3 regions of the Pantoea sp. Ep11b genome follow, and region 3 is predicted to be linked to each of the others. Evidence: riboswitches for the same ligand, from Rfam matches in the RefSeq annotation. Region 3 holds a riboswitch; each other region holds the start of a gene.
The links. Region 3 has a riboswitch for thiamine pyrophosphate ahead of thiC (phosphomethylpyrimidine synthase ThiC). Riboswitches for the same ligand answer to the same signal wherever they lie in the genome.
Positions count from the first base shown of each region.

Region 1: it holds a riboswitch for thiamine pyrophosphate, as region 3 does, so the genes downstream of both, thiM (hydroxyethylthiazole kinase) here and thiC (phosphomethylpyrimidine synthase ThiC) in region 3, are expected to answer to the same signal.
Region 2: it holds a riboswitch for thiamine pyrophosphate, as region 3 does, so the genes downstream of both, thiB (thiamine ABC transporter substrate binding subunit) here and thiC (phosphomethylpyrimidine synthase ThiC) in region 3, are expected to answer to the same signal.

Region 1 is NZ_CP160631.1:2,919,908-2,930,303, forward strand. Features, by position in the region: gene yegS (lipid kinase YegS) at 1-580, shown strand, start outside; gene manD (D-mannonate dehydratase ManD) at 789-2,003, shown strand; gene AB1748_RS13800 (Zn-dependent oxidoreductase) at 2,014-3,024, shown strand; gene AB1748_RS13805 (MFS transporter) at 3,101-4,384, shown strand; gene AB1748_RS13810 (mannitol dehydrogenase family protein) at 4,448-5,953, shown strand; gene AB1748_RS13815 (GntR family transcriptional regulator) at 6,009-6,695, shown strand; gene thiD (bifunctional hydroxymethylpyrimidine kinase/phosphomethylpyrimidine kinase) at 6,739-7,539, opposite strand; gene thiM (hydroxyethylthiazole kinase) at 7,526-8,323, opposite strand; TPP riboswitch at 8,358-8,454, opposite strand; gene AB1748_RS13830 (DNA-binding transcriptional regulator) at 8,883-10,064, shown strand; gene AB1748_RS13835 (oligogalacturonate-specific porin KdgM family protein) at 10,151-10,396, opposite strand, start outside.
Region 2 is NZ_CP160631.1:1,045,222-1,055,617, forward strand. Features, by position in the region: gene polB (DNA polymerase II) at 1-683, opposite strand, end outside; gene AB1748_RS04810 (DedA family protein) at 853-1,617, shown strand; gene thiQ (thiamine ABC transporter ATP-binding protein ThiQ) at 1,623-2,324, opposite strand; gene thiP (thiamine/thiamine pyrophosphate ABC transporter permease ThiP) at 2,308-3,918, opposite strand; gene thiB (thiamine ABC transporter substrate binding subunit) at 3,894-4,880, opposite strand; TPP riboswitch at 4,927-5,029, opposite strand; gene sgrR (HTH-type transcriptional regulator SgrR) at 5,065-6,732, opposite strand; gene AB1748_RS04835 (MFS transporter) at 6,985-8,163, shown strand; gene leuD (3-isopropylmalate dehydratase small subunit) at 8,203-8,808, opposite strand; gene leuC (3-isopropylmalate dehydratase large subunit) at 8,812-10,218, opposite strand; gene leuB (3-isopropylmalate dehydrogenase) at 10,223-10,396, opposite strand, start outside.
Region 3 is NZ_CP160631.1:653,814-664,209, reverse strand. Features, by position in the region: gene hemE (uroporphyrinogen decarboxylase) at 1-494, opposite strand, end outside; gene nudC (NAD(+) diphosphatase) at 535-1,305, opposite strand; gene rsd (sigma D regulator) at 1,395-1,901, shown strand; TPP riboswitch at 2,053-2,153, shown strand; gene thiC (phosphomethylpyrimidine synthase ThiC) at 2,241-4,163, shown strand; gene thiE (thiamine phosphate synthase) at 4,166-4,801, shown strand; gene AB1748_RS03060 (PLP-dependent aminotransferase family protein) at 4,981-6,438, opposite strand; gene AB1748_RS03055 (DUF1127 domain-containing protein) at 6,610-6,792, shown strand; gene rpoC (DNA-directed RNA polymerase subunit beta') at 6,847-10,396, opposite strand, start outside.

The DNA of each region.
Region 1 (10,396 bases), 1.6 Mb from region 3:
AGAGATGGAACCCGCTCTGCGGCTGGCGATCCAGGGTAAGGCGCATGCTATCGATCTGGCCCGGGTTAACCAGAGCCACTACTTCATTAATATGGCGACCGGTGGATTTGGCACCCGTATCACGACTGAGACACCGGAAAAGCTCAAGTCCGCGCTGGGCGGCGTCTCCTACTTTATTCACGGCCTGATGCGCATGGATACGCTCAAACCCGACACCTGTGAAATCAGCGGTCCCGATTTCGCCTGGCAGGGCGATGCGCTGGTGATCGGCATCGGTAATGGTCGCCAGGCGGGCGGCGGTCAGCGGTTATGCCCTTCTGCCCTGATCAACGATGGCCGGCTGGATGTGAGTATCGTGACCGCTCAGGAGCTGCTGCCCACGCTGCTGCACTCCCTGACCGGCGACGATGACAATCCGGGTATCGTCACCACGCAGCTCGAATCTCTGACCATCCGCTCTCCACATGAGATGACCTTTAACCTGGACGGTGAGCCGCTTTCCGGCCGCGAATTTGTTATTGAGGTTATGGCTGGGGCGCTGAGCTGCCGCCTGCCGCCGCAGTGCGCCCTGCTTTCCTGATTATCGTTAACGGGGGTGATAGCCCCCGTCTGCTATCTGCTTACGCCCTGTTGTCAACCCGTCCCCTGCCACGCCGCCGCCTTTCTGCCCTGTGATTTCCCCTGCACTGCACTCTGTGATTCCCTTCACAACTCTGCCAGCCTTACTTGTATGGTAGTATTATTGCGCGTATTTTTTCGTCATTAAACACTGACGGAAGGTACCCGGAATGAAAATTGTTAAGGCGGAAGTCTTTGTCACCTGTGCAGGCAGGAACTTTGTCACGCTGAAGATCACCACCGATCAGGGCCTGACCGGCGTGGGTGACGCCACACTCAACGGCCGCGAGCTGCCGGTCGCCTCCTACCTGAAAGATCATGTCTGTCCGCAACTGATCGGCCGCGATGCCCATCAGATCGAGGATATCTGGCAATACTTCTATAAGGGCGCTTACTGGCGTCGCGGTCCCGTAACGATGTCCGCGATCTCTGCCGTCGATATGGCGCTGTGGGATATCAAAGGCAAAGCCGCAAATATGCCGGTTTACCAGCTGCTGGGCGGCGCTTCCCGTACCGGGGTGATGGTCTATTGCCACACCACCGGCCACTCTATCGATGAAGTCATGGATGATTACGCCAGGCACAAAGAGCTGGGTTTTAAAGCGATTCGCGCGCAGTGCGGCGTGCCGGGAATGAAAACCACCTATGGCATGGCGAAAGGCAAAGGGCTGGCGTATGAACCGGCGACCAAAGGCAACTGGCCGGAAGAGCAGCTCTGGTCAACCGAGAAGTATCTCGACTTCACCCCAAAACTGTTCGCCGCCATCCGCGATAAATTTGGTTTCGATGAGCATCTGCTGCATGACATGCACCATCGCCTGACGCCGATTGAGGCGGCCCGCTTTGGCAAGAGCGTGGAGGACTATCGCCTGTTCTGGATGGAGGATCCAACGCCTGCGGAAAATCAGGCCTGCTTCCGCCTCATCCGTCAGCACACCGTGACCCCGATTGCGGTGGGCGAAGTGTTCAACAGCATCTGGGATTGCAAGCAGCTGATTGAAGAGCAGCTGATCGACTATATCCGCACCACCATTACACACGCAGGCGGCATTACCGGCATGCGGCGTATCGCTGATTTTGCCTCGCTTTATCAGGTACGCACCGGCTCGCACGGTCCTTCCGATCTCTCGCCGATCTGCATGGCGGCGGCGCTGCACTTTGACCTCTGGGTGCCGAATTTCGGCGTGCAGGAGTATATGGGCTTCTCTGAACAGATGATGGCGCTGTTTGATGCGAGCTGGCGCTTTGACCAGGGCTACATGCATCCTGGCGACAAGCCCGGCCTCGGCATCGACTTTAACGAAAAACTGGCGGCGAAATATCCCTATGAGCCTGCTTATCTGCCGGTCGCCCGTCTTGAAGATGGCACCCTCTGGAACTGGTAAGGAGAAACGGATGAAAAGCGTAGTGATTGAACAGCCGGGAAAACTGGCGATCGCGGAGCGCCCCCTGCCTCAACCGGCGTCGGGCGAAGTGCGGGTAAAAGTGGCCTGTGCCAGCATCTGCGGCTCGGATATCCATATCTGGCACGGCCACAACCCATTCGCCAGCTATCCCCGGGTCATCGGCCATGAGTTTTTTGGTGTGATCGATGCGGTGGGCGACGGGGTTGACGCGGCCCGTCTGGGTCAGCGCGTTGCGGTCGATCCGGTCATCAGCTGCGGGAGCTGCTATCCCTGCTCTGTCGGGCGACCCAATGTCTGCACCACGCTGCAGGTGATCGGCGTGCACCGCGATGGCGGCTTCAGCGACTATGCGCTGGCGCCCGCCCGCAATGCCTGGCCGCTGCCGGAAACGATCCCCGATCGGCTCGCCAGCCTGATTGAACCATTCACTATCGCCGCCAACATCACGGCGTTTCTTCAGCCGCGTCCCGACGATATCGCCCTGATCTACGGTGCCGGTCCGATGGGACTTACCGCCGTGCAGGTGCTGAAAGGGGTCTATGGCGTGAAGAGCGTGATGGTGGCAGATCGGCTGCCGGAACGGCTGGCACTGGCCGCGCAGAGCGGTGCGGACCAGTGCTTCGATAACGGTGACATCCCGCTGGCGGAGCAGCTCAGCGGTGTGCAGCCGACGCTGATTATTGACGCCGCCTGCCAACCCGCCATTCTGGCTGAAGCGGCGGCGCTCGCCTCACCGGCCGGTCGCATCGGCCTGCTGGGCTTCTCTGGCGAACCCTGCAGCATTACGCAGCAGAGCCTGACCAGTAAAGAGCTGTCGCTGTTTACCTCGCGCCTTAACAGTAACCGCTTCCCACAGGTCATTGGCTGGATGGAACAGGGGTTACTCCAGCCCGAAAAACTGGTGACACACGCCTTTCCGCTCAGGGAGGTGGAACGCGCGATGACCCTGTTTGAAAAAGATCCGCGCACCTGCTGCAAAGTGATCCTGCAAATGGATTAACAGCCGCTGTGCCGAGGCGGTGCCGGTACATTTTCGCGGGCACCCTTAAAACGATAAAACAGACCCCGGAGTTTGTATGTTCAAGAACCTGCGCTGGACCCTCGTTTTACTGCTGTTCCTGGTTTACATGATTAACTATCTGGACCGCGTTGCCCTGTCGCTGACGGTGCCGCTGGTTGAAAAAGATCTGGTGATTAATGCTGAGCAGTTCGGCATCATTTTCGGCAGCTTCTTCTTTGGCTACGCCCTGTTTAATTTTGTCGGCGGTCTGGCCACCGATCGCTTCGGCCCCAAAATCGTGCTGGCCGTGGCGGTGGGGGCCTGGTCCATTTTCTGCGGCATGACTGCCCTCGCGACCGGCTTCTGGTCGCTGCTGATTCTGCGCGTGCTCTTCGGCATGGCGGAGGGGCCGATCTGCTCGTCGGCTAACAAAGCGATCAACGGCTGGTTTCCCAGGAAACAGGCCGCGACGGCTATGGGGCTGCTGAGTGCCGGTTCACCGCTGGGAGGAGCTGTCGCTGGCCCGATCATAGGCTATCTGGCGCTGGCCTTCGGCTGGCGACCGGCCTTCGTCATTGTCTGCTGCATCGGTCTGGTCTGGATGGCATTCTGGCTCTTTTTTGCTGCGGATAATCCGGAGAAAAGTAAACGGGTAACGGAGGAGGAACGTCAGCTGATCGCGCGCCTGAAGAGCGCGAACCCGAATGATGAGGTCGATCTCTCAGAGACACCGCATCCCTTTGGCTACTACCTGCGCCAGCCGATTATCCTGGTCACCGCCTTCGCCTTCTTTTGCTACAACTATATCCTGTTCTTCTTCCTGAGCTGGTTCCCGGCCTACCTGGTGCAGGCGCACGGGCTGGATATTAAATCGATGAGTATCACGACGATGATTCCGTGGATCGTGGGCTTCGTCGGCCTGGCGCTGGGCGGCTGGATCTCCGATAAAATTTTCAACCTTACCGGCAAACTGTTGTTGTCGCGCAAAATTGTGCTGGTGGTCTCACTGCTGGCAGCCGCAATTTGTGTGGCACTGGCGGGTACGATAAAAGAGGTGGTTCCCGCCGTAATGATGATGTCGGTGTCGATCTTCTTTCTCTATATCACCGGCGCGATCTACTGGGCCATTATTCAGGATGTGGTCCACAAGAGCCGCATCGGCAGCATCAGCGGTTTTATCCATCTGACAGGGAGTCTCTCCGGCATCATCGGGCCTGTTGTCACGGGCTTTATTGTTCAGCACACCGGTAAATTTGACAGCGCCTTCGTACTGGCCGGGTGTGTTGCTGCGCTGGGTGCTTTCCTGGTGCTGTTTGTCATTCGCAGTCCGAAGATCCGCGATAAACCGGTTTCGGTCTGAAGTTATTTCTGACAGAACCTTTATTTGGGGCGCTTTTCGCCCCCTTTGCCATAAGGACGGATTATGTTACAGATCGACCGCCTGCCCCCGGCGATCAGGCGCCCCGCTTACGATCGCAGTCAGTTAAAAACCCGCATGGTGCACATCGGTTTCGGTGCCTTTCATCGCGCCCATCAGGCCCTGTGCAGCGATAAACTGGCTGACCAGGGCAGCGACTGGGGATACTGCGAAGTGAATCTCAACAGCGGCGCACTGATTCAGGCTCTGCGCGAGCAGCATCTCCTCTATACCCTGACGGAGATGGCCGATGACGCATTGCACACCCGGGTAATTGGCGTTATTACCCAGGCGCTGCACGGTAAAAGTGATGGAATTGAGGCGGTGATCGAGGCGATGTCTCAGCCCGATGTCGCGATTGTTTCGATGACCGTGACCGAGAAAGGCTACTGCCACCAGCCGGCCAGTGGTCACTTAAACCCGGATCACCCCGATATTGTGCATGACCTGCAGAACCCGGACGCACCGCGCTCACTGCCGGGACTGATTCTGGCCGCGATTCGCCGCCGCCGGGATCGGGATCTGCCGCCCTTCAGCGTGATGTCCTGTGACAACATGCCGGAGAATGGCCATGTCACCCGCAACGTTATTGTGCAGCTGGCCCGGCTTCAGGATCCAACGCTGGCCGATTATATTCAGCAGCAGATCACCTTCCCGTCCACCATGGTGGATCGCATCGTTCCGGCCATGACCGATGCCGCGTTTAGCGCACTCAGCGCGCGCCTGGGTTCCTGCGATCCGGTCGCCGTGGAAGCAGAGCCGTTTTTTCAGTGGGTCATTGAAGATAACTTCGTCAGTGGTCGTCCGGCCTGGGAGAAAGCGGGCGCAGAGCTGGTCAGCGATGTCCTGCCTTATGAAGAGATGAAACTGCGCATGCTGAATGGCAGCCACTCTTTTCTGGCCTATCTCGGCTTCCTGGCGGGCTATGAGCACATCAGCGACTGCATGGCCGATCCCCACTTTCGTGCCGCCGCCCGTTCACTGATGGTGGATGAGCAGGCCCCTACCCTGCGCACCCAGGGTGTGGACCTTAACGCCTATGCCGATTCGCTGATTGCCCGTTATGAGAATCGCGCGATCAAACACCGCACCGGACAAATCGCCACCGACGGCAGCCAGAAGCTGCCTCAGCGTCTTCTCGACAGCCTGCGCTGGCATCTGCAGCGCGGTAACGACTGCGACCTGCTGCTGCTGGGAGTGGCGGGCTGGATGCGCTACGTCGGCGGCGTGGACGAACAGGGCCAGCCGATTGAGATCCGCGATCCGATGAAGAAACAGCTGGCGGAATGTGTGGCCGCCAGCGAAGAGGGCGAGGCGCGCGTGCGCGCACTCCTTTCCCTGCGCGAGGTGTTTGGCGAGGATCTGCTGCAGAATGCTGATGTAGTCGCGCGGCTGACCGACTGGTATCAGCAACTCTCTGAACAGGGCGCGCGCGCGACGGTGCATCACTGCCTCAATCGCCGCCAGCAGCGGGTTAACAAAGGGCTGGCGCAGATGCAGCGTGCTGATTAGACTGACACTTTCCCATCGCGCTGGTCCCGGCCAGCCGTAATATGGATATTGCTGCATGTCGATCGCCTATACCATTACAACCAGCGAACCGGTGAATCAGCAGATTTACCGCTATCTGCGCAAAGATATTGTCACCTGCGCAATTGAGCCGGGTTCGCTGCTCTCAGAAAAAGAGGTTTCCGCGCGCTTTAACGTCTCGCGCCAGCCGGTGCGGGAAGCATTTATTAAGCTGGCCGAAGCGGGACTGGTACAGGTATTGCCGCAACGTGGCACCTTCGTGCGGAAAATTTCTGCCAAACGGGTCGCGGATGGCCGCTTTATCCGTGAAGCGGTGGAAATCTCGGTCGTGCGTCGTTCAGCGCAGGAGATTACGGCAGCATCGCTGATGGCACTGGAGCATAATCTGCAGCTGCAGCGCATGGCCGCATCACGTCACGACAGCCAGGCTTTTCTCAGCCTCGACGATGAGTTTCATCGCCTGATCGCGGAAAGCATTGACTGCAGGCTCGCCTGGGAAACGGTGGAGAACATCAAAGCCACCATGGACCGGGTTCGGTTTCTGACGCTGAGTGAAGTCTCGCCGCCGGAAAAGCTGATTGAGCAGCATGAAGAGATCTTTGCCGCGCTGACGTCTCACGATGCGGAGGCGGCCGAAACGGCCATGCGTCTGCACCTGCAGGAGATGATCTTTTCTATCACCCCGATTGCCGAGCGCAACAGCGCCTGGTTTGAAACCCCCTGAGCCAGGCCCTCACCGTCCGCCAGGACGATGAGGGTCTGCATCACTACCACCATTGATGAAAATGGTGAACCGGCCCGATGCCCTTCCCGACCTCCAGTGAATCCGCCTGCAACAGCGCCTGCTGCAGCCAGTTTTTCGCCTCTGCGAGCGTTTCCGCCCAGTCAGCATGGCGCGGACGCAGGGCCGCTAAGGCCGCCGACAGCGTACAACCCGTGCCGTGCGTATGGCGGGTGTTGACGCGCGGCGTGCTGAATCGCTGCTCTGCGTCGGGCGCGATCAGCCAGTCCGGGCTTTCGCCCGCGGCCAGGTGACCGCCCTTCATCAGCACAGCCTGACAGCCCAGCGCCAGCAGTGCCCGCCCCTGCCTGCGCATCTCCGCCTCGTCGGTGGCGATGGCACACTCCAGTAAGGCTGCCGCTTCCGGCAGATTAGGGGTAATCAGCGAGACCTGCGGCAATAACAGCTCACGGACACTGGCTACGGCAGCCGGTGAAAGCAGCGCATCCCCGCTTTTCGCCACCATCACCGTATCCAGCACCACAAAGGGGATGCTCGCCTGCCTGAGCCGGGCGGCCACCTGCTCCACAATAGCCGTTTCCGACAACATGCCAATTTTCGCACTATCAATGCGGACATCACTCAGCACCGAATCGAGCTGAGCGGTCACAAAGTCCGGATCAATACGGCAGACCGACTGAACCCCGCAGGTGTTCTGTGCCACCAGCGCGGTGATCACACTGGTGCCATAGGCACCCAGCGCGGAGAACGTCTTCAGATCGGCCTGAATCCCGGCGCCGCCGCTGGGATCGGTCCCGGCAATCGTCAGGGCATTAATGCGCTTCATGATGCGCCTCCAGCGTCCAGAGTGCATCGACAAACGCCGTGGCAAAACTGCCCGGCGCGGCGGCCTGAGATGCTGCCCTTTCTCCCGCTGACGACATCACCTGACAGGCGGCGGCCACATTTAACAGCCGATCGCCGGGCAGGCTGCTGAACCCTGCCACGACCGCAGAGAGCGCACAGCCGGTTCCCACCACCCGCGTCATCAGGGGCGAGCCGCCGCGAAGCGCAAAGATCCGCGTGCCATCGGTGGCGTAGTCCACTTCACCGCTGACAATGACCAGCGTGCGCCAGCGAATGGCGAGCTGACGGGCGGCATCGAGCGCCGCATCCGCCTGGTGCAGCGTATCCACGCCGCGTCCGCCACTGGCCTGCTTTGCCAGCGCCAGAATCTCTGAAGCGTTGCCGCGGATCACAGCCGGTTCCTGGCTCAATAACTGCTGGCAGAAGTCACTGCGCAGCGTCAGAGCACCGACGGCGACCGGGTCGAGCGTCCAGGGGGTGCCTGCCTCTCGGGCGGCGCTGACGGCGGCCTGCATCGCCTGCTGGCGCTCGCGGGTCAGGGTGCCGACATTGATGAGGAGCGCATCGGCAAAGCGGCTGAACTCAGCGGCTTCGTCAGCATCGATGACCATCGCCGGCGAGGCGTTCAGTGCAAGCAGCACGTTGGCGGTGAAGTTCTGTACCACCTCATTGGTCATACAGTGGACCAGCGGTGAGTGACGGCGAAAAGCGTGCAGACAGGGCGCGAAGTGCGCGGCAGAAAGGTGTTGAGATGGCTGTGACATCATAGCTCCCAACCGGCGAACAAGAAGGCGAATGCGGTCAGGCATCAGACTTCCCTACGCTGGCATTATCCAGATCAGGTAATACGGGTATTTCTCAGCCTTCACAAAGAAGGGCACCCCGAGTCGTTTAACTAAATTCAGTCAGTCAGGATAGTAATGTCAGCAGGCGGTCCTGTAAACGCATACCGCACGATTACGGCATCACTCCCGGACTCCGTTGGCGTCCTCACTCACCGGCAGAAACCGCGCGGGCAGTCTGCGCCGCCCCGCTTCTGCCACATCCGGATTCGCGAAGAAACCCGTAACACTTTACCAGGCGATCCCGTTTATTTCGCGCAGCTTTCACCTGTCGCGTTCCAGATTACCTATACAGGTTAACTGTCTGATCAATCTGGGCATTTATCTTTTTCACACACTACACGCGTTGCCGCACTGGACTTTTTTCACGCAACGCAGAAAAAGAGTGCGCCAGTTTACAGGACAAACACAAAACGGTTAAAGAAAGCACCGACCTGTGCTATTCACAGTGCAGGATAAACCTGCCAGGGAGGCTGACGGAATGGAGAAGACCTTTCATATCGCGCTCTTATTTAATGCGAATAAGGCGTATGACCGCCAGATAATCGAGGGCGTGGGTAAATACCTGCAGCGTTCCCGTACCCTGTGGGATGTTTACATCGCAGACGATTTCCGCAGTAACATTGACAGCATCAATGGCTGGAACGTGGATGGTGTAATTGCTGACTGCGATGTGCTGGCGGTTGAACAGGAACTCAATAAGCTGACCATGCCTGTTGTCGGTATTGGTGGCTCCTACTCCTCCGGAAAGGCTTTTCCGAATCTGCACTATGTGGCTACTGATAACTACAGCCTGGTCGCGACCGCGCTGGAGCATCTGATTAACAAGGGTATGGAACATTTTGCCCTGTACAGCTTCCCTGTATGTCCGGATAAACGCTGGGCAACCGAACGTGAGAACGCATTTGCTGCGATCCTGCAGCAAAAGGACCGGACCGGATTAATTTATCGCGGCCATGATATCACTATCGATAACTGGCAGACGGCGCAGAACCAGTTGGCTGACTGGGTAACGTCTCTGCCAGAGGGCACCGGCATCGTCGCGGTGACAGATTCCCGCGCCAGACATTTACTGCAGATCTGTGAAAATATAGGGATCCCGGTGCCGGAAAAGTTAGCCATTATTGGCATCGACAATGAAGAGTTAACGCAACATCTGTCGGGCATCAGTCTCTCCTCCGTGGTTCATGGCGCAATAAAAATGGGTTCCTGCGCGGCTGAAATTCTTCATAAACTCTTAAAGGGAGAGTCATTGCCGTTGCAGCGCGTGGTGGTTCCCCCGCTGAAACTGGTGGAACGCCGTTCGAGCAATTATCGTTCTATTGTCGATCCCTATGTTATCCGGGCAATGAACTTTATCCGCGATAATGCCTGTAAGGGTATCAAGGCTGAACAGGTCATCAGTTTTACCGGTATTTCACGAACCAGTCTGGAAATCCGTTTTAAAGCGCATCTGGGTGCGACCATTCACACCGTCATTCATAATGAAAAAATCGAACATGCCCGCAACTTACTCATCACCACAGATCTCCCGATGAAAGAGATCTCACTGATTGCGGGTTATCCCTCTGTTCAGTATTTCTATCTGGTCTTCAGGAAAACCTATAATCTGACCCCTAAAGCCTACCGCAGCCGTTATCAGGAGCAGAATCGTGCCAGTTAACTGGCTGAATCTATCCGTCAGCGAAACCGTATTTTCTGGCGGGAAGGCACGTTTAAAATCTACGCCGGCCCGCCAGAGAGAATGCTTCAGAACAGATATTTCAGGCCGATACGCATCCGGTACTCTTTATCGCCGTTTCCTGCCCGGCCCAGATCGGAAATATCACCAAAAGGTTTCCAGTGTGAGTCATACTGGTAGCTGAGATAGAGCGTATGCTGCCACATCTCTTTTTTGTTATTTCCGAAGTGAAAATCGTTCTGCTTCTGCAGATAGACCGGGTTATAGTTAACAAATAACTTATCCGTGACCTGCCAGTTCAGCCATAGATCATA
Region 2 (10,396 bases), 390 kb from region 3:
ACCACGTTCCAGCCAATCAGGACATCCGGATCGTGCCCGGCAAACCACTGGTTCAGCGCCTCGATCAGCTGCGGACGGCTGTCGAGATAGATCAGGTCGAAATCGAGGCTGCTGGCGTCGCCGTTGGCCGGGCCGAGCATATAAACCTGACGCTGACCGCAGCCCTCCAGCCCGATGCAGTAGAGCTCGCCATGCTGGGTGGTTTCGATATCCAGCGACACCCACTTCAGCGGCGGGCGATAGTCGGGATGCGGCTTAAGCCGCGTATTGACCACGCTGTCGCCCTGCTGCTCGCCATCAAACCAGACGGGCGCGGTGATAAACCGCTCCATCAGATAGCGCTCCGGCGGGCGGATATCGGCCTCATAGACCGGAATACCCTGTTCGCGCAGCCGTTTTTCAATGCGCTGAAGCTGCCGGTTCTGCGGACAGTAGAGGCCGAAAACCGGGCGACGGCGGAAATCTTTCAGCGCCAGCGACTGAATCCGAAACTGCCGCTCATCCTGGAGCAGCGCGCTGACCTGCGCCTGAAACGCCTCAGGGATAAAGGCCACGGACTCCTGCACCGGCAGCACCACGCGCTGCGGGCCCGCATCGGTGGCGAGCCAGAGGATAATTTCCGTGCCATGCGGGCTGTCGCGCCAGTGGCGGGTGAGCACAAAACCTGCGCGGGGCATCATCAGCGGTTCTCCGGACTCAGCATTTCAGGGATGAGAAAACCCGTTAAGTATACCATGGATATTTATACAGTTCCCGCGGCTGGCTTTTGTCAACATTGCCCTACAATTCTTGCCTTGACGCTGTGTGGCTGGCTCAGGACAATCCAGGCTTCTGCTTTTACTAAGGATGAATATGGAAGCCTGGATTCAACAACTGATTACGCAGTCCCTGGAGTGGGCGCTGTTTGCCGTTGCGCTGGTGACGTTTCTGGAGTCACTGGCGCTGGTCGGGCTGTTGCTGCCAGGTACGGTGATGATGGCCAGCCTGGGCGCGCTGGTCGGCAGCGGTGAGCTGGGCCTCTATCCGGCCTGGGCCGCGGGTTTTGCGGGCTGCCTGATTGGTGACTGGGTCTCCTACGGCATAGGCTGGAAATTCCAGGGGCCGCTGCATCGCTGGAAATATCTGCAAAAGTACAAGGGCCTGCTGGATAAAACGGAACACGCCCTGCATCAGCACAGCATGTTTACCATTCTGGTCGGGCGCTTTGTGGGACCGACGCGGCCGCTGATCCCGCTGGCGGCCGGGATGCTGGAGCTGCCGGTGCGGAAGTTCCTGCCACCGAACATCATCGGCTGCATCCTCTGGCCGCCGCTCTATCTGCTGCCCGGTATTCTGGCGGGCGTGGCGATCGATGTGCCAAAGGCCGCGCAGGGCGGCAGCTTCAAGTGGCTGTTGCTGGGGGCTGCGCTGCTGATCTGGCTGGGCGGCTGGTTATGCTGGCGCTGGTGGCGCAGCGGCAAAAGCCGTGACTGGGCTACCGCCTGGCTGCCGCCGGAACGCCTGCGCTGGGCAGGCCCGCTGGGGCTGATCGTCGCCGTGGCGGCGTTTGTCGGCATTCAGTTTCATCCGATGATGCCGGTTTTCCGTCACCTGCTGTGGCAGGTCTTTATCGCCTGATCCGCTTAACGACGCGGGATACCGAGGACATCGGCTTCCCGCGTCTCGCCCGACAGCAGCTGTCGGGTTTCGCCATCCCAGTAAACCCGGCCATCCACGATCACTACGCTGCGCGCCGCAATCTGCTGCGCATCTTCCAGACTGTGCGACACCATCAGCAGGGTGATCCCGCGCGCCTCGCACACCGAACGCACCAGCTGCAGCATCTCTCCCCGTAATGCCGGATCCAGCGCCGAGAAGGGCTCATCCAGCAGCAGCACCGGCCGATCCCGCAGCAGACAGCGGGCCAGCGCGACGCGCTGTCGCTGGCCGCCCGACAGCTCGCCCGGCAGACGGGTCAGCAGATCGCCCAGCCCCACCTGCGCGGCCAGCGTGACCAGTTCCTGACGCTGCAAAGCCGTAAGCTTTAATCCCGGATGCAGCCCCAGCCCCATGTTCTGCTCCACGCTGAGGTGCGGAAAAAGGTTATTTTCCTGAAACAGCATTGAGACCGGGCGTCTGGCCGGGACGCTGTGGGTATGATCCTGGCCGTCGATGATCAGGGCCCCCTGGTTCACCGGCAGGAAGCCGGCGATCAGGCTCAGCAGGGTACTTTTACCGGCGCCGCTGGGCCCGAGAATGGCGATGCGCTCGCCGCGTGCGGCGGTAAGGCTGAAGCGCATCGGCAGATGCTGATAGAGGTAGGTAAGGTTATCGAGAGTCAGCATGGCGACCTGGTAATTTTTCCATTAGCGTAAACAGCAACAGGCAGAGCAGCAGCAGCAGCAGGGCGGTGACTGCGCCATCCGCGCCGCGATAGGCGCCTATCTGCTGATAAAGATAGAACGGCAGCGTGCGGAAGTCGGCGCTGCCAAACAGCGCGACCACGCCAAAATCGCCCACTGACAGGACGCAGGCAAAGGCCAGCGCCTGCGCCAGCGGACGCTTCAGCGCCCGCAGCTCAATCAGCCGCAGCCGGTTCCAGCCGCGGATATCCAGCGAATCACAGAGTCTGCCGTAACGCTCCGCCACATCCCGCATCGGGTTTTCCAGCACTTTCATGGCATAGGGAATGGCGATCAGCGCATTGGTAAAGATCACCAGGCCCTCTGCCGAATCGGGCAGGCCGATCGTGGCGTTGAACAGCAGGAAAAAACCGGTGGCGAGGACGATGCCGGGCATCGCCAGGATCAGCATCCCGCTGGTGTCGATCAGCTGTGCGGCCACCGGGCGCTGACGCAGCCGCAGCTCACGGCTGCTCCACAGCAGCATCATGGTCAGCGCCACACAGAGCAGACCCGCGCCGGTGGCGATTCGCAGCGAGGTCAATGTCGCCTGCCAGAGGGCCGGCTGCGCCAGTGCTCCCCGCACGCCGCCGTGCAGCCCCTCGACGATCACCGCCGCCAGCGGGGGGAGCAGCAGCAGCAGCGCCAGCAGGATCAGCAGCGCATCGATCAGCTGTGCCGCGCGCGAATCCTGCGGATCGCGCCAGCCGCTGAGCTGGCTGCTTCCGGCGGGGATCGCTTTGCTGAAGCGCTGGCTGAGCAGCACCAGGGTGAGGCAGCAGCCGAGCTGGATCATCGCCAGCAGGGCAGCGCGGCCGGGATCGTAGTCATAACTCAGCGCCTGGAAGATCGCCAGTTCGATGGTGGTCGCCTGCGGACCGCCGCCCAGCGACAGCACGGTGGCAAAGCTGGCAAAGCAGAGCATGAAGATCAGCGCCCCGGCAGGCAGCAGCTGACGCCGCAGCCACGGCCACTCCAGCAGACAAAAGCGATGCCAGCCGCGCACGCCGAGCTGAGCCGCCAGCTGACGCTGCTCTGCCGGGATCTGCTCCAGCGCCTGCAGCAGCAGACGCGTTGCCAGCGGCAGGTTAAAGAAAACGTGCGCCAGCAGAATGCCCGACAGCCCATAGGGGGAGAAGTGATAACCGAGCCCGGCCCACTGGCAGAGCTGCGCCAGCCAGCCGGTACGCCCGTAAACCGTCAGCAGACCAAATATCGCCACCAGCACCGGCAGCACCAGGGTCATAGCACACAGGCGCAGCAGCAGCTGTCGGCCTGGAAAGCGGCGGCGGTAGAGCGCCCGCGCCAGTGGCAGCGCGGGCAGTAGTGACAGCAGCGCAGAGAGCAGCGCCTGACCGAAAGAGAACGCGATGACATGGCGCAGGTAATCATCCTGCAGCACGCTGCGCAGGTCCGTTTCCGGTGCGGCGCGCCAGAGTGCGCCGAAGGCCAGAAACGCCACCAGCGTTAACAGCAGCGTAGCGAACGATCCCGGCAGCAGCCAGCGCGGCATCAGCGACTGACTGCGCGTTGCCACTGACTAATCCAGCCGGAACGCTGACTGGCGACCTCTTCCGGCGAGAACTGCAGCGCGGTGGCGGGCACCGTCAGGGCGTTAAAACCGGCGGGCAGCGGCGTGGCGGTCACCGGGTACATCCAGTTGCCGGTCGGGATGGTGCGCTGGAAGTCGGGGGAGACCATAAACGTCATAAACTGCTGCGCCAGTTCAGGCTGTTTGCTGCTGGCTAACTGCGCGGCAACTTCGACCTGCAGATAGTGGCCTTCGGGAAACGGGGCGGCCGCATAGTTCTCTTTCTTCTCTTCGATGATGTGATAAGCCGGTGACGTGGTGTAGCTCAGTACCAGATCGCTTTCCCCTTTCAGGAACAGACCATACGCCTCACTCCAGCCTTTGGTCACCGTCACGGTTTTCTGCGCCAGCTTCTGCCACGCCTGCGGTGCCTGATCGCCATAGACTTTCTGCATCCAGAGCAGCAGACCTAAGCCGGGGGTGCTGGTGCGGGGATCTTCGTAGATCACCCGCCATTTCTGCGGGCTGTCTACCAGCTCTTTCAGGCTTTTCGGCGGGTTTTTCAGCCGGGTACTGTCGTAGACGAAGGCGAAGTAGCCATAGTCAAAGGGGATGAAGGTCGTGTCATGCCAGCCGCCGGGCAGGGTTAATTTTGTGGTGTCGACCTGACTTCTGGCGAACAGGCCGGTTTTCTGCGCCGCCTGCACCAGATTGTTGTCCAGCCCCAGCACCACATCCGCCTTACTGTTTTTGCCTTCCATCCGCACGCGGTTCAGCAGCGAGACGCCATCTTCCAGCGTGACAAACTTCAGCTCGCAGTTGCAGCGGGCTTCAAAGGCTTTTTTTACCGCCGGGCCGGGGCCCCAGTCGGCAGAGAAGGAGTCGTAGGTGTAGACCGTGAGAACCGGCTTAGCCGCCAGAACGGGGGCAGAGAGTAACAGCAGGACCGGCAGAACTTTGTTTAACACTTTGCGCTCCTTCAGGAGAATAGGGGATGAGTCGCAAAGGATCTGAGCACGGAGGCCTCTCAAATCCCTACGTCGGTATTAACCGAATCAGGTTCGACGGGTCTCTCTCAGCTGCTTGCTGGTGGCAGGCGGCACCCCGTTGAGAACGCCACATTCTAGTCATTTCAGCGGCGTGGCGAAAGCGTTACAGCGCCGGTGGCGCGAACCAATCGGATTTAAAATCGAACCAGCCCAGCGTATTCATCCGCACGCCGCGCATACTGCGCTGGCCTTCGAGCAGCAGCCAGTGGTGAAACAGCGGATGCAGGCCCGCCTCTTCGACTAACTGTTTGCTCCATTCGGCCAGCGGCAGCGTTTTCTCGCGCCAGCGTGCCGCATCGCCCTGCCAGTCGATCGCCAGGCAGTGGTGCAGCAGCGGGATCTCATACAACTGCGCGAACAGCGAATAGTTCAGCGGCAGGGTAAAGTTCACGCTGCCGAGCCAGATGTCACTTTCCGCCTCGCCCTGATACCAGCTCTCGTAGTCGATCTCGCGGGTCACCAGCGTCACACCATGCTGAGCCAGCAGCGGCCGCAGCGCATTGGCGATGCCTTCATGCTCCACATGCTGGCTGTACCAGGTCAGCGTCAGGTGGGTCAGGCCGGGCGGCTTTTCGACCGGCGTCAGGTCGCGGCGGTGATGCCAGCGCGGCAGCAGGCCATAGGCCGGGAACCAGTAACGCTGATACCCGACACCTGCGTGATTAAGCAGGGCGATGGGGTTAAACAGGTAGCTCACCCAGCGCCGGACCGCCGCGTCGCGGCCCTGCGCGGAACGCTGGTCGAACAGCAGGTAGTAGCACCCCTCCTCCAGACGGCTCTCCTCCTGGATCTCATCGCTGCCATCACTCTCGCCCTGCAGTCGGACACCAGCATAGACCAGCTCATCGCTGATGTCGGGCAGCACCCAGATAGAGACATCGTCGATCAGGGCGCGAAAACCAAAGTAGTCATCAAAGGCTTCAATTTTCAGCTGGCTCGCCTGATTGCGGATCACCCGGTAGGGGCCGGTGCCCACCGGCTGGCGGGCAAAATCGGGCAGGGTGGGCCATTCGCGTGGCAGGATCATCGCGCTTACGCTGCCCAGCAACCAGGGCAGACCCTCGTCGGGCTGGCTTAAGTGGATGTCGAGCGTCCAGGGGGCGGGCGAGGCAATCTCTGCAATGTGTGAGAAGAGCGGGTGAGGGCGCTGGCGCGCCAGCGTGGCCAGCACATCCTCCATCTCCAGCTCTCTGCCGTGATGGAAACGAATCGCCGGGCGCAGAAAGAAACGCCAGTGAAGCGGCGAGGTCTGCTGCCAGTGGTGTGCAATGTCCGGTTCGGCTTCCCCGTTTTCCTCATTTATCCGCGTCAGGCCGTTGAAGATCTGGCGGGCAATGTGGGTCTCCGAGCGCCGCAGCGGCGAGCCGGGCAGCAGGTTGAGCAGCGGCCGGTAGTAGAGCACCCGCAGGATATGCTTGCCCTGGCGGAAGCTGCGGCCCAGATGCGCGCCGATCATCTGGCGCACCTGATTTTTATCCCCCACCAGCTGAACGAGCTGATCGATGCGATACTGCTCCAGCAGATCCTCGGCGCGCTCCTGCTGTAAGGCCAGCCCGGTGTAGCAGAAGGTCAGCACCGAGCGTTTGCCGCGACCCGCCTCAGCCTGCCAGATCAGCCAGCCCGCGGCCTGCATCCGGTTGAGCAGGTTGCGCATGTGGCGGCGCGAGCAGTGCAGCCGATCGGCCAGTTCGCTAAGGGTGATCGCCTGCGTCTGCCCCTGACAGCTCTGCCACAGGCGGATGAACTGCTGCTTCAGACGTGATGAGGACATAAAAGGGGAACTCCCGCTGAAAAGCGCTCTGTTTTTCCTGCCCTATTTTAAGAGCAAACTTTGTGCGATGGGAAGAGCGGGAGGCATTCCGCAGGGGATGGCGTTCGACCCTCACGTCGCGCTTCAGCGAGGTGCTTTTCTGAGTAGGGTGCATTTTCACCGCCAGCAGAGGATCTCTGCTGGCTTTTTTCATGCTGCGCGGTATCGTCTACCCTTCTTTTTTTCCCCGTTTGTCCTGTAAGGGATTTCGCTATGAAATCGCTGTTAACGCGGCAGCGCCGCATCAATCCGGTTTACCTCGCTTTTATGGTCGCCTCTTTCATGCTGGGCGTGGCCGGTGCATTGCAGGCACCGACCCTCAGCCTGTTTCTGACGCGCGAGGTGCAGGCGCGACCCTTCTGGGTCGGCCTGTTTTTTACCCTCAATGCGGTAGCCGGGATCGTGGTGAGTATGCTGGTGGCAAAACGCTCTGACAGCGTGGGCGACCGGCGTCATATCATCCTCTTCTGCTGCCTGATGGCGCTGGCCAATGCGCTGCTGTTCGCCTTTACCCGGCACTATCTGACGCTGCTCACTCTGGGCGTGCTGCTGTCGGCGCTGGCCAGTGTGTCCATGCCTCAGCTCTTTGCGCTGGCGCGGGAGTATGCCGACCAGTCGGCACGCGAAGCGGTGATGTTCAGTTCGATCATGCGTGCGCAGCTTTCGCTGGCGTGGGTGATCGGGCCGCCGCTCTCCTTTGCTCTGGCGCTGAACTACGGCTTCGTCACGCTGTTCAGCGTGGCCGCCGCGCTGTTTCTGATCTGTATCCTGCTGGTCTGGTTTACCCTGCCGTCGGTGCCGCGCAGCCAGCCGCTGATGCAGAGCGGCGGGCTGCCGATAAGCGGCTGGCGCGATCGGGATGTGCGCCTGCTGTTCATCGCCTCGGTGGTGATGTGGACCTGCAACACCATGTATATCATCGATATGCCGCTCTATATCAGCACCACGCTGGGCCTGCCGGAGAAGCTGGCCGGTCTGCTGATGGGCACGGCGGCCGGGCTGGAGATCCCGGTGATGCTGCTGGCGGGCCACTATGCGCGTCGTATCGGTAAGCGCCGGTTAATGCTGATCGCGGTGGCGGCCGGCGTGTTGTTCTATCTGGGGCTGGTGCTGTTTAACTCCCGCGCGTCACTGATGGTGCTGCAGCTGTTTAACGCCGTGTTTGTCGGGATTATTGCGGGCATCGGGATGCTGTGGTTTCAGGATCTGATGCCGGGACGGCCAGGCGCAGCGACCACGCTGTTCACCAACTCCATCTCGACCGGCATGATCCTGGCGGGGGTGATTCAGGGGACGCTCAGCGAGCGGCTGGGGCATGAGGCGGTTTACTGGCTGGCGTTCGGACTGGCGGTGGTGGCGCTGGTGATGTCGGCGCGGGTGCGCGACGTATAAAGAACAGGGGCGACCGGGTGTCGCCCCTGCTTACCCTCATCAGCGCAGAAAGGCGGGCTGATTCTGCTCATACTGTGAAATCGACGCTTCGTGCTGCAGCGTCAGGCCGATGCTGTCGAGACCGTTTATCATGCAGTGACGGCGGAAGCTGTCCAGCTCAAACGGATAGACTTTGTCGCCTGCGGTGACCGTCTGCGCTTCCAGATCGACCGTGAAACTGATGCCGGGCTGGGCCGCAACCAGTCTGAACAGCTCATCCACCTGCTCTTCGCTTAACTTCACCGGCAGCAGCTGGTTGTTGAAGCTGTTGCCGTAAAAGATATCTGCAAAGCTCGGCGCGATGACGACGTGAAAACCAAAATCGGTCAGCGCCCATGGCGCGTGCTCGCGTGAGGAGCCACAGCCAAAGTTCTCGCGCGCCAGCAGGATGCTGGTGCCTTTGAATTCGGGTTTGTTCAGCACAAAGCCGGGGGTCGGCACCGTACCGGCGTCATCTTCAAAACGCCAGTCATGGAACAGATGCTGGCCAAAGCCGGTGCGGGTGACCTTCTGCAAAAACTGTTTAGGGATGATCGCGTCGGTGTCCACGTTCGCGGCATCCAGCGGCGCAACAATGCCGGTGTGCTGAGTAAATTTATTCGCCATGACTTAAGCTCCTGTCGTCAGTTCACGGATGTCGGCAAAGTGGCCGGTCACGGCCGCCGCTGCGGCCATCGCCGGGCTGACCAGATGCGTCCGGCCACCGCGGCCCTGACGGCCTTCAAAGTTACGGTTGCTGGTGGAGGCGCAGCGCTCGCCCGGATTCAGACGGTCGTTATTCATCGCCAGACACATCGAGCAGCCCGGCAGACGCCATTCAAAGCCCGCTTCCAGGAAGATTTTATCCAGACCTTCCGCTTCAGCCTGCGCCTTCACCGGACCGGAACCCGGTACCACCATCGCAATCACGCCCGGCGCGACCCTGCGGCCTTTGGCGATCGCGGCCGCCGCACGCAGGTCTTCAATACGGGAGTTGGTGCAGGAGCCGATGAACACCTTATCAATCGCGACGTCGGTCAGACGGATGCCGGGCTGCAGGTTCATGTAGGCCAGCGCTTTTTCCGCAGAGGCGCGCTCCACCGGATCGGCAAACGAGGCCGGATTCGGGATCAGCTGATCGACTGCGATCACCTGGCCCGGGTTGGTGCCCCAGGTCACCTGCGGCGCAATCTCTTCCGCCTGCAGCGTCACCACCGCATCATAGTGCGCGCCCTCGTCAGACTTCAGCGTGCGCCAGTACTCTACGGCCTGATCCCATTTCTCACCCTGCGGCGAGAACTGGCGACCCTTCAGGTAGCTGAAGGTCGTCTCATCCGGTGCGACCAGGCCCGCTTTCGCGCCCATTTCGATCGCCATGTTGCACAGGGTCATACGGCCTTCCATGCTCAGCGCCTGGATCGCCGGGCCGCAGAATTCAACCACATAGCCGGTACCGCCTGCGCTGCCGGTTTTGCCGATGATCGCCAGCACGATATCTTTTGCGGTAATGCCGGTGGAAGCCTGACCCAGCACTTCGATCTTCATGGTTTTAGCCCGACCCTGTTTCAGCGTCTGAGTGGCAAACACATGCTCGACTTCAGAGGTGCCGATACCAAAGGCCAGCGAGCCAAAAGCGCCGTGCGTCGCGGTGTGCGAGTCGCCGCAGACGATGGTCATGCCCGGCAGCGTCATGCCCTGCTCAGGGCCGATAACGTGGACGATGCCCTGGAAAGGGTGGTTCAGGTCATACAGCTGGACGCCAAACTCTGCGCAGTTCTTCATCAGCTCCTGCATCTGAATACGCGCCATCTCGCCGGAGGCATTGATGTCTTTGGTCTGCGTCGAGACGTTGTGATCCATGGTGGCAAAGGTTTTGCCCGGCTGACGGACTTTACGCCCGTGCGCGCGCAGCCCGTCGAAAGCCTGGGGCGAGGTCACTTCATGGATCAGGTGACGATCGATGTAGAGTAACGGCGTTTCATTCGGCGCTTCGTGAACGACATGAGCATCAAATAACTTCTGGTATAAGGTTTTCATTGTTTTATTTTTCCTCGGCGATAAAGCGGGCAATGATGCTGCCCATCTCATCTGTGCTGACCGCAGGGCCATCACCGGCTAAATCTTTGGTGCGGTAGCCCTGTTCCAGCGCACGGCTGATGGCGCGTTCGATACTATCGGCAGCCGCATCAGCATTCAGGCTGTAACGCAGCAGCAG
Region 3 (10,396 bases):
GTAAAGGCCTTGCTGCTGCCGCCTTCGACCATATAGGTCGCCAGCGTCCAGGGGCTGCCCGAGAAGCCAATCAGCGGCAGTTCGCCGTTGAGATTTTTACGGATGGTGCGGACGGCATTCATCACATAGCCCAGCTCCATTTCCGGATCGGGCACCGGTAAACGCTCAACGTCTGCACGGCAGGTCACAGGGTTAGCGAAACGCGGACCTTCACCCGCTTCAAAATAGAGTCCCAGTCCCATCGCATCCGGAATAGTCAGGATGTCACTGAAGAGGATGGCGGCATCCAGCGGATAACGGCGCAGCGGCTGCAGAGTCACTTCGCAGGCCAGCTCGGCGTTTTTACACAGCGACATAAAGTCACCCGCCTGGGCGCGCGTCGCTTTGTACTCCGGCAAATAGCGCCCGGCTTGTCGCATCATCCATACCGGCGTGACATCGACCGGCTGACGTAACAGGGCACGCAAATAACGATCGTTCTTCAGTTCACTCATCTCAACACTCTCTCAATAACAGGCGTGTAGTGTAGCACTTTCACGCTTCCGCGCGGCACAGGGCGACGGTATCTTCAATCAGGCGGCGCGCCACGGTGCCCGGCGGAGGCAGCAGCGGCAGATCATCGAAACGGAACCAGGCCGCATCCAGCAGCTCTTTGCCATCGTGCTGCAGATCGCCACTTTCATACTCCGCCATAAACGCCGTCATCAGAGATTGCGGGAAGGGCCACGGCTGGGAGGTGACATAACGGACGTTTTTGATGCGGATATTGCTCTCTTCCATGACCTCGCGGGCGACGGCCTGCTCCAGGGTTTCGCCGACCTCGACAAACCCCGCCAGTACGGTGTAAACCTTGTTGCGATGCCGGGCATGATTCGCCAGCAGGATCTCATCGCCGCGACGGATAGCCACAATGATGCAGGGTGCGATCTGCGGATAGTAGCGTTCGCGACAATGGCTGCACAGACAGGCAAACTCATGTTTGCTGTGATGCATTTCATGCCCGCAGTAGCCGCACCAGCGATGAGAGCGGTAGAACTCTGCCAGCTGCACGCCGCGTCCGGCCAGCTGAAACAGTTCCACATCCTGATCGATCAGCTGCCGCACCGAAAACATCTCTGCTGAGCGCGGCTCGCAAATCAGCCAGACTTTTTCACCCTGCCACTCCCCAATCGTCCGGGCTTTACTGCCCGTTAAACCGAATTTTTCGGCGTTTCCGTGGGGTAAATCACCTTGTGGCAACCAAAGTTTCTGTTCATGGCTGACAATCCACCATCCAGCGTCTACGCTTGAGATTTCGCATTGCATTTATTTCGTCATCCTTAGCGTCAAATCGCACGCTGAAGCCCTGATGTTAAGTGTGTAGATAAACAACTATAACTCACATGGAGTTAGATATGCTTAACCAGTTAGAAGTCCTGGCTGAACGCGTAGGTGGCAGTAATGAACTGGTCGATTCATGGCTTGAAGCCCGTCGTCAGCTGCTGGTGAACTATTATCACCTCGTCGGTCTTAAACCCAACAAAGAGGCGCTGACGCGTCTGGATGAGCAGGCGCTGGACAACTTCTGTCACAGCCTGGTCGATTACCTTTCTGCAGGTCACTTCAGCATCTATGAGCGCGTCATCAATGAGATGAGTGGTGACAGCCCGATGATTGCCGCTGCGCAGATCTACCCGCCGCTGGAAGCGAATACGGAGCGTCTGATGCAGCTGTATGATGGTCACCTGCAGCAGGCGATTGACGATGAGAACTGCATGACCTTCCAGCAGGCACTGTCCGAAGTGGGCGAGGTGCTGGAAGCGCGCTTTACGCTGGAAGATAAGCTGATCCAGCTCGCGTGGGATAATCAGCTGGCCGCGCCGCCCGTGGCCAACGACAGCCAGATCGCCCGTCCGGCATAATGCCGATTCGTAACAGGGGTATTGAGATTATCCGATAGCCCTTTTATGCTGAACAGGTTCTGAGGCAGAGACGCCAAAGAACCTTTTTTATTTGTGTGTTGAAATATCACGTTTTTACCGCTGAGGCTGCGCTAAGCGCCTGCGTAAAAACCGCTTCTTGTCGGAGTGCCCATCCGGGCTGAGACCGTTAATTCGGGATCCGCGGAACCTGATCAGGTTAGAACCTGCGAAGGGAACAAGAGTAATCAGTCGCTGTCTGCCAGCCGTTGTGCGCTGTCTGTACGCTTACTCCTTCCGGACTCCGGACAAGCATCGTTTCCCTTTAACAGGAAGATTGCTATGTCTGACCCTAAAATGACCCGTCGTGAACAACGCGCCCAGGCGCAGGCGTTTATCCACTCCCTGCGGGGTGGCAGTGCGTTTCCCCGCTCTAGTCGCATCTGGATAACCGGCAGCCGGGACGATATCCGCGTGCCGATGCGGGAAATCGAAATGACGCCGACCCATACCGGCGGCAGTAAAGAAGCGCCACTTTATGAGCAGAATGAAGCCGTGCCGGTTTATGACACGGCGGGTGCCTATGGCGATCCCGCCGCAGAGATCGATGTGCATCGTGGTCTGGCGAAGCTGCGCGCCGGCTGGATTGCAGAACGCGACGACAGTGAACCACTGAGCCAGAACAGCTCCGGCTATACCCAGCAGCGGCTGGCCGATGAGGGGCTGGACCACCTGCGTTTCGACCAGCTGCCGATCCCGCGACGCGCCCGCGCAGGCCGCCGCGTTACGCAGCTGCACTACGCCCGTCAGGGGATCGTTACCCCGGAGATGGAGTTCATCGCTCTGCGGGAAAATATGGGCCGGGAACGCATCCGCGCGGAGGTGCTGCTGCAACAGCATCCGGGCCACAGTTTTGGCGCACATCTGCCCGCCGCGATAACGCCCGAGTTCGTGCGTCAGGAGGTAGCGGCCGGTCGCGCCATCATCCCGGCCAATATCAACCACCCTGAATCGGAACCGATGATCATCGGCCGCAACTTTCTGGTGAAGGTCAACGCCAATATCGGCAATTCCGCGGTGACCTCTTCCATTGAAGAGGAAGTGGAGAAGCTGGTCTGGTCCACCCGCTGGGGCGCCGATACGGTGATGGATCTCTCCACCGGACGCTATATCCATGAAACGCGCGAATGGATCCTGCGCAACAGCCCGGTGCCCATCGGCACCGTCCCGATCTATCAGGCGCTGGAAAAAGTGAATGGCGTGGCCGAGTCGCTGAACTGGACGATCTTCCGGGATACGCTGCTTGAGCAGGCGGAACAGGGGGTGGATTACTTCACCATCCACGCGGGCGTGCTGCTGCGCTATGTGCCGATGACGGCGAAGCGGCTGACCGGCATTGTGTCACGCGGCGGGTCGATCATGGCGAAATGGTGTCTGTCGCACCATCAGGAGAACTTTCTCTATCAGCATTTCCGGGAAATCTGTGAAATCTGCGCCGCTTATGATGTCGCCCTGTCACTGGGTGACGGTTTACGTCCGGGTTCGATTCAGGATGCCAACGATGAGGCGCAGTTTGCCGAGCTGCGCACCCTGGGCGAACTGACCCGCATCGCCTGGGAGTATGACGTTCAGGTGATGATTGAAGGGCCGGGCCATGTGCCGATGCACATGATCCGCCGCAACATGACCGAACAGCTCGACCTGTGCGATGAAGCGCCCTTCTACACGCTTGGCCCACTGACCACCGATATCGCGCCCGGCTATGACCATTTCACCTCCGGTATCGGCGCCGCCATGATCGGCTGGTTTGGCTGCGCCATGCTCTGTTACGTCACCCCTAAAGAGCATCTGGGCCTGCCGAACAAGGAGGATGTGAAACAGGGATTGATCACCTACAAAATCGCGGCGCACGCCGCCGATCTGGCGAAAGGCCATCCGGGCGCGCAGATCCGCGATAACGCGATGTCCAAAGCACGCTTTGAATTCCGCTGGGAAGATCAGTTCAATCTGGCCCTCGATCCCCACACCGCCCGGGCGATGCATGACGAAACCCTGCCGCAGGCGTCGGGCAAGGTGGCGCACTTCTGCTCAATGTGCGGCCCGAAATTCTGCTCGATGAAAATTTCCCAGGAGGTGCGCGCGTTCGCCGCCCGCCAGGATACGCGCGCCGAGCCTGTCACCGTAGGCATGGCGCAGATGTCAGACCGTTTTCGTCGCCACGGCGGTGAACTCTATCACCCCGCCGACACCCTGAAGGAGGATTAACGATGCCCGCATTTCCTGCTACCGCCCCGCGCCTGGGGCTTTATCCGGTGGTTGACAGCCCCGACTGGATCGCCCGCCTGCTGGAGGCGGGCGTCCGCACGATCCAGCTGCGCATCAAAGATCAGCCCGAGGCGATCGCTGAGCCTGCCATTGCGCAGGCGATTGCGCTGGGGAAACGTTACGATGCGCGCCTGTTTATCAATGATTACTGGGCGCTGGCGATAAAGCATCAGGCTTATGGCGTGCATCTGGGGCAGGAGGATCTGGATGTCGCCGATCTTGACCGCATTCGGCAGGCCGGCTTACGGCTGGGGATCTCGACCCATGATGATGCGGAACTGGATCGCGCCCTGGCGATCCAGCCCTCTTACATCGCGCTGGGCCATATATTCCCGACTCAGACCAAAGCGATGCCGTCTGCGCCGCAGGGCCTTGAGCAGCTGAAACAGCATCTGGCCCGTCTGACCGACATCCCTACCGTGGCGATTGGCGGGATCTCGATAGCCCGTGCGCCCGGGGTGCTGGCTACCGGCGTGGGCAGCATTGCGGTGGTGAGTGCGATTACCCAGGCGGAGGACTGGCGTGCCGCCACCGCGACGCTGCTGGCGCTGACCGAAGGCGATGGGCAGGGATGCTGAGATCTGTTCCGCAGCGCGACGGCAAAACGGGTAACACCGGTATGCTCTGCGGAAAGCCTGTCGCAGAAGAGAAAGTTGCCGCTGGCGCGCTGGGGTGCAGAGCCTTAACGTGGGCGTCGTCAGGTTAAGGTTATCTGACCAGGGCCGGTTCACTCCTCTTGCCGGCCCTGCCTCCTTGTTCACGATGTCAGCGCGGAGGCCGGGCCTGGCGTCTCATGCTGACATGAGATCATCGCGCGTTCAACGGCCGCCCCGACCTGTGCCAGTGCCTGTTCAGTCTGTTCGTTAACAGGCAGGCCGTAGTTCAGACGCAGGCAGTTACGGTATTTACCTGAGGCCGAAAACAGTGAACCTACGGCGATCTGTATTTTCGACTCGCGCAGTTCACGGTTAAGCCGGACCGCGTCGAAGGCCTCGGGGAGTTCGATCCACATCAGAAAGCCGCCCTGAGGACGTGACACGCAGATACCGCAGGGAAAGTAGTGGCGCACCCAGCAGCTGAAGCGTTCATAGTTGCGGTGATAGATCTGCCGCATCCGGCGCAGATGGGGCTGATAATGGCCCTGACGGATAAATTCGGAGACCGCATGCTGAGGCTGCGTGGCGGTGGAGCCGGTAACGATATATTTCATATGCAGTACGCGGTCACGATAGCGGCCGGGTACCACCCAGCCGACACGCAAACCCGGCGCCAGCGTTTTTGAAAAGGAGCTGCAGAGCAGAACCCGGCCGTCCAGATCAAACGCTTTGATAGCCGGAGGCCGCGGATAGTCCCAGGCCAGTTCACCATACACATCATCTTCGATAATCGCGGCGTCAAACCGCTGCGCCAGCGCCAGCAACGCCCGCTTACGCGACTCCGGCATGATAAATCCCAGCGGATTATTACAGTTCGGCACAACCACAACAGCTTTGATCGGCCACTGGTCGAAGGCCAGTTCCAGCGCCTCCAGACTGATGCCGGTCGCCGCATCGGTCGGGATCTCGATGGCGCGGATGCCAAAGCCGCGCAGCGTCTGCATAATGCCGTGAAACGACGGTGACTCAACGGCAATAATATCACCCGGCTCGCAGACCGCCCGGACGCTAACGGATAACGCTTCGTGACAGCCGGTGGTAATCACAATCTCCCCGGCCGTGAGCTGGCAGCCGCTATCGATCGCCAGCCGTGCTATCTGCTGTCGCAGCGCGAGTACGCCATAAAGATTGTCATAGTTGAGCAGCGCGGTTTCCTGCTTCTGCGCCTGGCGGCCGAACGCTTTCCAGAGCGGCTTAAGCGTCGGCTGCGTCAGATCGGGCATCCCGCTGCCCAGCTGCAGGACATCCTCTTCCAGCCGACCGTTAATCAGCTCCAGCACCGCATCCCACTGTGTGACCTCCACCGGCCGCTGCACGGGGCGCGTCAGCGCCGGGATCGGCGGTGTCGATTTACAGGCGGCGACAAAGTAGCCGGAGCGTGACTGCGGCGTGATCATCTGCTTCTCTTCCAGCAGATGATAAGCCTGCTGTACCGTACTGATACTGACGCCATGTTCAGCACTGAGGGTACGCACCGAAGGCAGACGTTCCCCACAGCGGTACAGTCCCTGTTCGATGCGCTGAGCCAGCAGCGAAGCCAGATGTTCATAACGGGTCATTGTATTTACTCCGGCTCAGATGCTGAGCAGTAACCAGTACAGTTGAGCTCCGTTTTTACCATTCAGATCGTGTTTACCGCAATCTGTATGTTAAAAAAAGGTGATTTTTGAATCTGTATCATACAGACCGCTTTGCGGAAAATAGCCTCTCACATCACTGAGGGCACTATCATGGGATACGATGAGAATCGCGCAGCTAAGCCATTTACCGGTACGCCTTACCACCTGGTTCGTTATCTGTGGCGCTGTTTCAGACGCTGGCAGCTGCGGCGGGAGACCACTGCCATTCTGTCGAAGCTGAGTGACCAGCAGCTCAGGGATATTGGCATCCGCCGTAATGAGTGGAAAGCCTGAAAAAGAGATAAAAAAAACCCTGCCGGAGCAGGGTTTTTTATCAGGCGGGGACGATTAATCGTCTTTGTTGCCGCCGAGACCGGCGTTCAGCAGTTCAGCCAGGCTGGCTGATGCTTCATCCGCAGTCACCTGCGGTACAACGGGTACTTCGCCTGCCGCTTTGCGACGCATACGATCCTGATGGTACGCATAACCGGTACCGGCCGGGATCAGACGACCCACGATCACGTTCTCTTTCAGGCCGCGCAGTTCGTCGCGCTTGCCTGCTACTGCGGCTTCGGTCAGGACACGGGTGGTCTCCTGGAACGATGCAGCAGAGATGAACGATTCGGTAGCCAGTGACGCTTTGGTAATACCCAGCAGGTCACGCACGTAGGTTGCGCCCACTTTTCCGTTCGCTTCCAGATCACGGTTAGAGATCTTGATGCGAGAGTACTCAGCCTGCTCACCTTCCAGGAAGTCTGCACCGCCTGCGCTCACGATGGTGGCTTTACGCAGCATCTGACGAACGATGACTTCGATGTGCTTATCGTTAATCTTAACGCCCTGCAGGCGGTAAACTTCCTGCACTTCGTTAGTGATGTAACGGGTCACCGCATGCACGCCACGCAGACGCAGGATGTCATGTGGAGACTCTGGGCCATCGGAAACCACGTCACCGCGCTCAACACGTTCACCTTCGAACACGTTCAGCTGACGCCATTTCGGAATCATCTCTTCGTATGGCTCGCTGCCATCCAGCGGAGTGATCACCAGACGACGTTTACCTTTGGTCTCTTTACCGAAGGAGATGATGCCGCTGATCTCCGCCAGGATTGCTGGCTCTTTCGGACGACGCGCTTCGAACAGGTCAGCAACGCGTGGCAGACCACCGGTAATATCCTTGGTACCGCCAGATTCCTGCGGTACACGCGCCAGGGTGTCACCGGCACTGATTTTCACGCCATCTTCCAGCTGAACAATCGCTTTACCTGGCAGGAAGTACTGAGCCGGCATGTCGGTGCCCGGGATCAGAACGTCGTTGCCGCTGGCATCAACAATTTTCAGCGCAGGACGCAGATCTTTACCGCCTGACGTACGCTCAGCACTGTCCAGAACCACCAGCGAAGACAGACCGGTTAAGTCATCTGTCTGACGGGTAATGGTCTGGCCATCGATCATGTCCGTGAAGCGAATGAAACCGCCCACTTCGGTGATAACTGGCATGGTATGCGGATCCCAGTTCGCCACGGTCTCGCCCGCAGCAACCTGCTCACCATCACCTTTCGCCATGGTAGAACCGTAAGGAACTTTATAGCTCTCTTTGGTACGACCAAATTCATCGATCATTTTCAGTTCGACGTTACGCGAGGTGATCACCAGCTTACCGGCCGAGTTCGTTACCGACTTGGCGTTGGTCAGCTTGATGGTACCTTTGTTCTTCACCTGAATGCTGGATTCAGCAGCCGCACGCGATGCCGCACCACCGATGTGGAACGTACGCATCGTCAGCTGTGTACCCGGCTCACCGATGGACTGTGCCGCGATAACACCGATCGCTTCACCTTTGTTGATGATGTGACCACGTGCCAGGTCGCGACCGTAGCAATGCGCACACACACCAAAGTCGGTTTCACAACCTACAACAGAGCGGACTTTCAGGCTGTCGACGGAGTTCAGTTCCAGCACGTCACACCAGTGCTCATCGAGCAGGGTGTTGCGTGGAACCAGAATGTCCGCAGTACCAGGCTTCAGAACGTCTTCAGCGGTCACACGACCCAGTACACGTTCACGCAGCGGCTCTTTCACGTCGCCACCTTCGATGACTGGCGTCATCATGATGCCTTCGTGTGTACCACAGTCATCTTCAGTCACAACCAGGTCCTGAGCAACGTCAACCAGACGACGCGTCAGATAACCGGAGTTCGCTGTTTTCAGTGCGGTATCCGCAAGACCTTTACGCGCACCGTGGGTTGAGATGAAGTACTGGAGTACGTTCAGCCCTTCACGGAAGTTCGCCGTAATTGGTGTTTCAATGATCGAGCCATCCGGCTTCGCCATCAGACCACGCATACCGGCCAGCTGACGAATCTGTGCAGCAGAACCACGCGCACCGGAGTCGGCCATCATAAAGATGCTGTTAAAGGAAACCTGTTTCTCTTCTTCGCCGTCACGGTTAATCACGGTTTCGGTTGAGAGGTTTTCCATCATCGCCTTGGCAACACGTTCGTTGGCGGCGGCCCAGATATCGATGACTTTGTTATAACGTTCGCCGGCAGTAACCAGACCCGACTGGAACTGCTCCTGGATCTCAGCCACTTCCGCTTCCGCTTCGGTGATGATTTCCACTTTCTTCTCTGGGATCACCATGTCGTCGATACCGACTGACGCGCCTGAACGGGCAGCGTAGGCGAAACCGGTGTACATGGTCTGGTCAGCGAAGATAACGGTCGGCTTAAGGCCCAGAATGCGGTAACAGGTGTTCAGCATTTTGGAGATAGCTTTTTTACCCAGCGCCTGGTTAACGATGGAGTAAGGCAGACCTTTTGGCACGATCATCCACAGGATGGCGCGACCGATAGTCGTGTCGATCAGGCTGGTTTTTGCGACCCACTCATCCTGCTCGTTTTTCTCGTGTTCGGTGATACGCACCTTCACGCGAGCATGCAGAGACGCGAGGCCAGCGCGATAAATACGCTCAGCTTCTTTCGGGCCAGTCAGCACCATGCCTTCGCCTTTGGCGTTAACACAGTCACGGGTCATGTAGTACAGACCCAGTACAACGTCCTGAGAAGGAACGATGATTGGCTCGCCGTTCGCAGGTGACAGGATGTTGTTGGTCGACATCATCAGCGCACGCGCTTCCAGCTGGGCTTCCAGCGTCAGCGGTACGTGGACAGCCATCTGGTCACCATCGAAGTCGGCGTTATAGGCCGCACAGACCAGCGGGTGAAGCTGAATCGCTTTACCTTCGATCAGAACCGGTTCAAAAGCCTGAATACCCAGACGGTGCAGCGTAGGCGCACGGTTCAGCAGAACCGGGTGCTCACGGATCACTTCGTCGAGGATATCCCAGACAACCGCTTCTTCGCGCTCAACCATTTTCTTTGCGGCTTTGATGGTGGTGGCCAGGCCACGCAGTTCCAGCTTGCCGTAAATGAACGGTTTGAACAGCTCGAGTGCCATTTTCTTCGGCAGGCCGCACTGATGCAGACGCAGGTATGGACCAACGGTGATAACCGAACGACCAGAGTAGTCGACACGTTTACCCAGCAGGTTCTGACGGAAACGACCCTGCTTACCTTTGATCATGTCTGCCAGCGATTTCAGCGGACGCTTGTTGGAACCGGTGATCGCACGACCGCGACGACCGTTATCCAGCAGAGCATCGACCGCTTCCTGCAGCATACGCTTTTCGTTGCGCACGATGATGTCTGGCGCAGCCAGATCCAGCAGGCGCTTCAGACGGTTGTTACGGTTGATCACGCGACGATAGAGATCGTTCAGATCCGACGTTGCGAAACGGCCACCGTCCAGCGGTACCAGCGGACGCAGATCCGGTGGCAGAACAGGCAGCACGGTCAGGATCATCCACTCTGGCTTGTTACCAGACTGTACGAACGCT